2 regions of the Janthinobacterium sp. GW822-FHT07H11 genome follow, and region 1 is predicted to be linked to the other one. Evidence: predicted binding sites of a transcription regulator. Region 1 holds the regulator's gene; the other holds the start of a gene.
What was found. The regulator sigma-54, encoded in region 1, starts transcription at its own class of promoters, with help from an activator protein. The targets are predictions, from matches to a motif close to TGGCANGNAANCTGCTTT.
Positions count from the first base shown of each region.

Region 2: a site for sigma-54 is predicted at 1,913-1,930, ahead of AC3RCJ_RS19205 (urease accessory protein UreD). Genes of this name have one in related genera too.

Region 1 covers NZ_CM179507.1:902,525-906,193, forward strand. The annotation lists gene lptB (LPS export ABC transporter ATP-binding protein) at 1-632, shown strand, start outside; gene AC3RCJ_RS04005 (RNA polymerase factor sigma-54) at 637-2,115, shown strand; gene hpf (ribosome hibernation-promoting factor, HPF/YfiA family) at 2,185-2,547, shown strand; gene AC3RCJ_RS04015 (enoyl-CoA hydratase/isomerase family protein) at 2,675-3,669, shown strand, end outside.
Region 2 covers NZ_CM179507.1:4,351,469-4,355,137, forward strand. The annotation lists gene ureC (urease subunit alpha) at 1-326, opposite strand, end outside; gene AC3RCJ_RS19195 (urease subunit beta) at 328-657, opposite strand; gene AC3RCJ_RS19200 (urease subunit gamma) at 688-990, opposite strand; gene AC3RCJ_RS19205 (urease accessory protein UreD) at 1,016-1,882, opposite strand; gene AC3RCJ_RS19210 (DUF885 domain-containing protein) at 2,038-3,669, opposite strand, start outside.

The DNA.
Region 1 (3,669 bases):
GCCCCAACGGCGCCGGCAAGACCACCTCGTTCTACATGATCGTCGGCCTGGTGCCATCGGACGGCGGCAGCATCGATATCAGCGGCGTGGATATTTCCAGCCTGCCGATCCACCGCCGCGCGCAGATGGGCCTGTCCTACCTGCCGCAGGAAGCGTCCGTGTTCCGCAAGCTGACGGTGGAGGACAATATCCGCGCCGTGCTGGAAATCCAGACCGTCGAAGGCCGCCCCCTGAAGAAGGCCGAGATCGAGGAGCGCCTGGATAAATTGCTGGCCGACTTGCAGATTGAAAAACTGCGCGAAAACCAGGCGCTGTCCCTGTCGGGCGGCGAGCGCCGCCGCGTGGAAATCGCCCGCGCGCTGGCCACCGATCCGCGTTTCGTGCTGCTCGACGAGCCGTTTGCCGGCGTCGATCCGATCGCCGTGATCGAGATCCAGCGCATCGTGCGTTTCTTGAAAGAGCGCAATATCGGCGTGCTGATCACCGATCATAATGTGCGCGAGACGCTCGGTATTTGCGACCGCGCCTACATCATCAACCAGGGCTCGGTGCTGGCGTCGGGACGCCCCGACGACATCATCGCGAACGAGTCGGTACGCCGGGTCTATCTGGGCGAACATTTCCGCATGTGAGCCAATGAAACAATCATTGCAGCTGCGCACTTCGCAGCATCTGGCACTGACGCCGCAGTTGCAGCAATCGATACGCCTGCTGCAATTATCGACCCTGGAATTGCACCAGGAACTAGAGCAATTGCTGACGGATAATCCCTTGCTCGAACGCCTCGACGATCCGCTCGACCGTTCGCTGCGCCTGTTGTCCGACGGCGCCTTGAGCTCCACGGCCGCGCCGGCCGAAGCGCCGCCCCAGCCGCCGGGCCAGGAAGCGCCTGCGGCGCCGGCCGAAGCGGAAACCTTCGACGGCGACGGCGCCGACAGCCCGCCCGCCATGGATGGCGGCGACAGCGACTGGAGCGAGGCGAGCCGGGGCAAGGCGCCCGACGACGAAGATGCGCGCCCGCAGCTGGAAGCCCATCACTGCACCCTGCGCGAGCACCTGATGGAGCAGATGCGCGTGACGGTGCTCGAGTTGCGCGACCGCGCGCTGGTCGAGCTGATCATCGACGCGCTCGATGACAACGGCTACCTGGAAGAGTCGCTCGACGACATCCTGGCGCGCCTGCCGGAAGAGCTGGAAATCGACGCCGACGAGCTGCGCACGGCCCTGTCGCTGCTGCAAAGTTTCGATCCGCCGGGCGTGGGCGCGCGCAATGCATCCGAATGCCTGGCGCTGCAGATCAAGCGCTTGCCGCACGTCGCCCTGGTGACGCGGCGCATGGCCCTCGTCATCGTGGAAAAGCACCTGGCCTGGTTTGCCCAGCGCGATTTCAACAAGCTGAAAAAGGCCCTCGATTGCGACGAGGAAGACTTGCGCGAGGCGCAGACGGTGATCCGCCTGTGCAACCCGCATCCGGGCGCCGTGTTCGCTTCCGACGTGTCCGACTACGTGGTGCCCGACGTGGTCGTCAAACGGGCGCGCAATGGCTGGCAGGTCACCCTGAACAACGACGTCATGCCGCGCCTGCGCGTGAACGCCATGTACGCCAATTTATTGAAACAGGGCAAGGGCGAAGGCGCCATGGGCGCGCAGTTGCAGGAAGCCAAGTGGCTGATCAAGAACATGCGCCAGCGCTTCGACACCATCCTGCGCGTGGCGCAGGCGATAGTAGAAAGACAAAAGAACTTTTTCTCGCATGGCGCCGTTGCCATGCGCCCCCTTGTGCTCCGTGAAATAGCTGATACACTGGGTTTACACGAGAGTACTATCTCGCGGGTAACAACCCAAAAGTACATGCTGACCCCGCATGGCATGTTTGAGTTGAAATATTTCTTTGGTAGCCACGTCGCCACCGAAGCGGGGGGTGAAGCATCGTCGACGGCGATACGGGCATTGATCGTGCAACTGACAGGAGCAGAAGACCCTAAAAATCCTTTATCCGACAGTAAGATTGCGGACATGCTGGGGGAACAAGGCATGGTGATTGCGCGACGTACTGTTGCCAAATACCGGGAAGCGTTGAAAATTCCGCCAGTGAGTCTGCGTAAGTGCTTGTAGTTTTTTCGGTTCCTCTGCGGGCCGGAATCGATGGACACCGCACGAACCCGATCATCTTTAGGAGTGTGTATGAATCTCACCATCAGCGGACATCATCTCGAAGTGACACCAGCCATCCGTGAATACGTACAAACGAAGCTGGAACGCGTGAAACGTCATTTCGATCAAGTCATCGATATCGCCGTGATTCTGACCGTGGATAACCTCAAAGAGAAAGAAAAACGTCAAAAGGCCGAAGTCAACCTGCGTCTGAGTGGCAAGACCGTCTATGTGGAAAGCCTGGCACACGACTTGTATGCCGCAATCGATACCCTGATCGACAAGCTCGACAGGCAAGTGATGAAATACAAAACCAAAGTGCAAGGGCACGGTAAAGAGGCGATCAAGCATCTGCCAGACAACTCAGAGGAAGACGCCGTCGTCGCCGTCTAAGGCCACCGGCTTCCCCCAGTTGTGATCAACTAAGGGCGCAGATTGCGCCCTTTTTTGCGTCCTGCGGAACGCAATGCCCATGGTGAAAGCGCTAGAATGCGCCATCCTCACTTCTTTCCCTTCTGCCATGAGCGACTTCGTCCAGACCTCCATCCGCCACCGCACGGGCCATATCGTGCTCGACCGCCCGAAAGCCTTGAATTCGCTGTCGCTGGAGATGGTGCGTGCCCTGAGCGCCGCCCTGCTGGCCTGGCGCGACGACCCGCAGGTGGACGCCGTGGTGATACGATCGAGCAGCGAAAAAGCCCTGTGCGCCGGTGGCGACATCCGTTTCTTTTACGACGCGGGCCTGGCCACGCCGCAGGGTGGCAGCGCGCTGCTGGAAGATTTCTTTACAGAAGAATATGCTTTAAATCATTTAATTCATTTCTATCCGAAACCGTATATTGCCGTGATGGATGGCGTCGTGATGGGCGGCGGCATGGGCGTGGCCCAGGCAGGCCCCGGCAACCGCTTGCGCATCGTCACGGACCGCACGCGCATGGCCATGCCGGAAGTCAATATCGGCCTGTTCCCCGACGTGGGCGGCAGTTATTTCCTGTCCCGCCTGCCGGGCCGGCTGGGCCTGTACCTGGGCTTGACGGGGCTGACGATCGGCGCGGCCGATGCCCTGTACACGGGGCTGGCCGATGTGTACCTGCCCGAGGCGCAGATGGGGGCGCTGCTGGCGCTGTTCGACTCGACGCCGGGCGAAGGCTTGCCGGTGGCCGTCAAGGCGCTGGCGGCGCCATGCCAGGGCCAGGCGGGCGCTTCTCCCCTGGCCACGGCGCGCGTGGCGCTGGAGCGCCACTTCAGCGCCGGCTCCGTGGCCGCCATCATGGCCTCGCTGGCGCAGGACGACAGCGCGTTCGCGGCCAAGGCACTGGCGGCCATGCGCCTGCGTTCGCCCTTGATGATGTGCGTGACAATGGAATTGCTGCAGCGCGGTGCCCACCTGGGCGTGGCCGATTGCCTGCGCATGGAGCGCACGATGGTGCGCCACAATTTCACGCATGGCGAGGTGCTCGAGGGCGTGCGCGCGCTGGTGGTCGACAAGGACAATGCACCGCGCTGGAACCCTGC
Region 2 (3,669 bases), 2.9 Mb from region 1:
GTGACGCCGGGCTGGATGTCCGGGTTGCCCGCCTTGCCGATGCCGAAGATCAGGCCGTTTTTCAGGCCGATGTCGGCCTTCACGATGCCCCAGTGGTCGAGGATGACGGCATTCGTGATGACGGTATCCATCACCTCGGCCGCGCAGCGCTGCGACTGGCCCATGCCGTCGCGGATGACTTTACCGCCGCCGAATTTCACTTCTTCGCCGTAGATCGCGTAATCATGCTCGATCTCGATGAACAGTTCCGTGTCGGCCAGGCGGATGCGGTCGCCCTTGGTGGGGCCGAACATCTCGGCGTATGCGCTGCGGGGAATGCTGGCCATCTCAATCCTTTCCCGGTGGGGTATCCTGCAGTTCGCCCATCACCGCGCCATGGAAGCCGTAGACCTTGCGCTCGCCCGCCAGCGCCACCAGTTCCACCGTGCGCTGCTGGCCCGGCTCGAAGCGCACGGCGGTGCCGGCCGTGATGTTGAGGCGCATGCCGTAGGCGCGCCAGCGCTCGAAGGCCAGCGCAGGGTTGACTTCAAAAAAATGGAAGTGCGAGCCGACCTGTATCGGCCGGTCGCCCCGGTTGGCCACCACCACGGTGGCCGTGGCGCGGCCCGCATTGAGGCTGATTTCGCCTTCTTCCAGTTTGTATTCGCCTGGGGTCATGAGGGGCTCCTGTCAATGTCGCTTGTGTGCTTACGGTATCGGGTGGTGCACGGTCACCAGCTTGCTGCCGTCGGGGAAAGTCGCCTCCACCTGGATGTCGGGAATCATCTCGGCGATGCCGTCCATGACGTCGGCGCGCGACAGTATCCGCGTGCCGTCCGACATCAGCTGCGCCACCGACCTGCCATCGCGCGCGCCCTCCATGATGGCGGCGCTGATCAGGGCCACCGCTTCCGGGTAATTGAGCTTCAGGCCGCGCGCCAGGCGCCGTTCGGCCAGCAGCGCGGCCGTAAAAATGAGCAGCTTGTCTTTTTCGCGGGGTGTCAGGTCCATGGTTTTCCTTGTGCTTCCTTGCTGTTCAAGTGTTCCAGATGCGCGGCACGACGGCCTCGCGCCCCAATGCGGCCGGGCGCAGCAGCTGCCAGGCGGCCAGCATGGCGTGGCGCGCCGCCTCGCTGTCGCCGCACAACAGGCGCACCGCCACCAGTGATTTCATCTGCGTGGCGCCAAACATGGCGCCTTCCGGCACGGCGATCGCGCGCACGGCGGCCAGCACGGCCGGGGAAACTTGTGTGCCGACGGCGATCAGGGTGGCGCACACCGTGTGCCCGCCCAGGCCGAGGGGGCTGGCCATCAGCGCACCGCCGCCGGCCAGCACGCCCTGCTCCCACCACAGCAGCTTGCCGCCGCGGCGGATCCGCACCTGCTGGCCGATGCTGCCCGTGTTGAAAATCTCGCCCGAGGCGCTGCGGCCCAGGCAGACGATGTCGCAGCCGATGTAGGCGGCGTCCGCCGCCAGTTCCACCTCGTGGCGCAGGCGCACGCAGGCCTGGTCGAAGAAAATGCTTTCCTGCGGCAGCCACTCGATGGCCGCGCCGCTGCCGGCGCGCAGCGCGATGTGCTGGCCCGAGACATGGCCGTTGGCGCGGTACCATTTGGCGGCGCCTGGCGACGTGAGCAAGGCGTGCGCGCCTTCGCCCGCCGTGGCGTCGACGGCCAGCTGGTCGCCGCCCACCACGCCGCCGGGCGGGTGGATGATGATGGCGTGGCAAACGGCGCCGCCTTCGGGGTAGAGCGGCTTTTGCACGCGCAGGGGGCCGCAGTGCGTGCGCTCGACCAGGCGGCTGACGCCATCGTGCAGGGTAAAGCCCAGGCGCAGATGCGCCTGCCACGCGCTGTGCGCGCCGGCGCCGGAGGGCGTTGCAAGGCTGGGGCTATCGGGCATGCTGGGCAATCGAGTCACGATGCGATTACCAAAGCAGGATGCATGCCAGCGCCAGGGGGACGGGTGCGGCGCGGGAAAAGGCGAGAATCGCGCACCATGGCGCGGCGCGTGCACCAGCATGGTGCGCCGGCCGCGCCATGGGCGCTATGCGGCGGTCAGGGCGCCGCCAGGTAAGGGCTCTTGCCGCCGTCGGCGATGAAGCTGTCGATGCGCCGCTCCAGCACGGGCAGCGGCACCGAGCCCAGTTCCAGCACCGTGTCGTGGAAGGCGCGGATATCGAAGCGCGCGCCCAGCGCCGCCTCGGCCTTGCGCCGGCCTTCGAGGATCGCCATCTCGCCCAGGTAGTAGGACAGCGCCTGGCCGGGCCAGGAAATGTAGCGGTCCACTTCCGTCTCGATTTCATGCGCAGACAGCGCCGTATTGGCGTGCAGATAGGCTTGCGCCTGCGCGCGCGTCCAGTCCTGCGCATGGATGCCCGTGTCGACCACCAGGCGCGCCGCGCGCCAGGCCTGGTAGCTGAGCATGCCGAAGGTTTCATAGGCATTTTCATACATGCCCATTTCGGCGCCCAGGCGTTCGCAGTACAGGGCCCAGCCTTCGCCATACGCGGAGATATACGCGCGGCGAAATTCCGGCCGCCCCTTCTGTTCCAGCGCCACCGGCATCTGGAAGGCGTGGCCTGGCGCCGATTCGTGCAGGGTCAGCGCGGGCATGCTGTACAGCGGACGCGAAGGCAGGTCATGGGTGTTGACCAGGTAGACACCTGGCCCGCCGCGGCCGGAAGTGTAGTAAGGCGCCTGCTCGGGCGGCACGGGGATGATGGCGAAGCGCTGGCGCGGCAGGTAGCCGAAATACTGCGCCGCCTTGGCGTCGAACTTCTTCGCCACCCAGGCCGAGCGCATCAGCAGCTCTTCCGGCGTGCGCGCATAGAACTGCGGATCGCTGCGCAGGAACCGCAGGAAGGCGGCGAAGTCGCCCTTGAAGCCCGTCTGGCGTATCGTCTCCTGCATCTCGGCGCGTATCTTCGCCATTTCCTGCAGGCCGATCGCGTGGATCTGCGCCGCGCTCAGGGTCGTGGTGGTAAATTCCGCGATCTTCGACTGATAATAGGCCTTGCCGTCTGGCAGGCGCTCGGCGGCCAGGGTGGTGGCCGCGCCCGGAATGTACACGTCGCGCATGAAGGCCAGCAGTTCGCCGAAGGCCGGCATGACGGCCTCGCCGATCACCTGCGCGGCGGCCGCCCGCAGGGCTGTCTGCTCCTGCGCAGGCATGCCCGCCGGCAGTTGCTGGAATGGCCGGTAATACAGCGTCGCCTGCGCCTCGCGCGCCTCGGCCACCTCGGCCAGCGCCTGTTCGCGCCCGGCCAGCGTCACTTGCGGCGGCGTGAAGCCGCGCCGCAGGCCGGCGCGCATGTTCGCCATCTGTTCGTGGAAGTAGCGCGGCACGTCATTGAGCAGCGCCAGATAGGCGCGGTATTCGGCCGCCGTGCGGCGCGGCTTGCGGGCCGCGTAGGCGAGATCGTTCCAGAACGCCGTGTCGGCATTGAGCGGCCGCTCATACTCGCGGAACTGCTGCGCGGCCAGCAAGGCGGCCACCTGGGCGCGGTACACGGCATAGTTGATGCCCGCCTCGGCATCGAGGCTGGCGGCATCGAGCGCATCGAGCTGCGCCAGCACCCCGCTCCAGTAAGCCTGGCGCGCCTGCTGCGTGGCGGCATCCACGCGCGGCAGCGTGGCGTCGGCGTCGAGCTTCTGCGCCTGGCGCCACCGCCATTCCTCAGTGTAGAT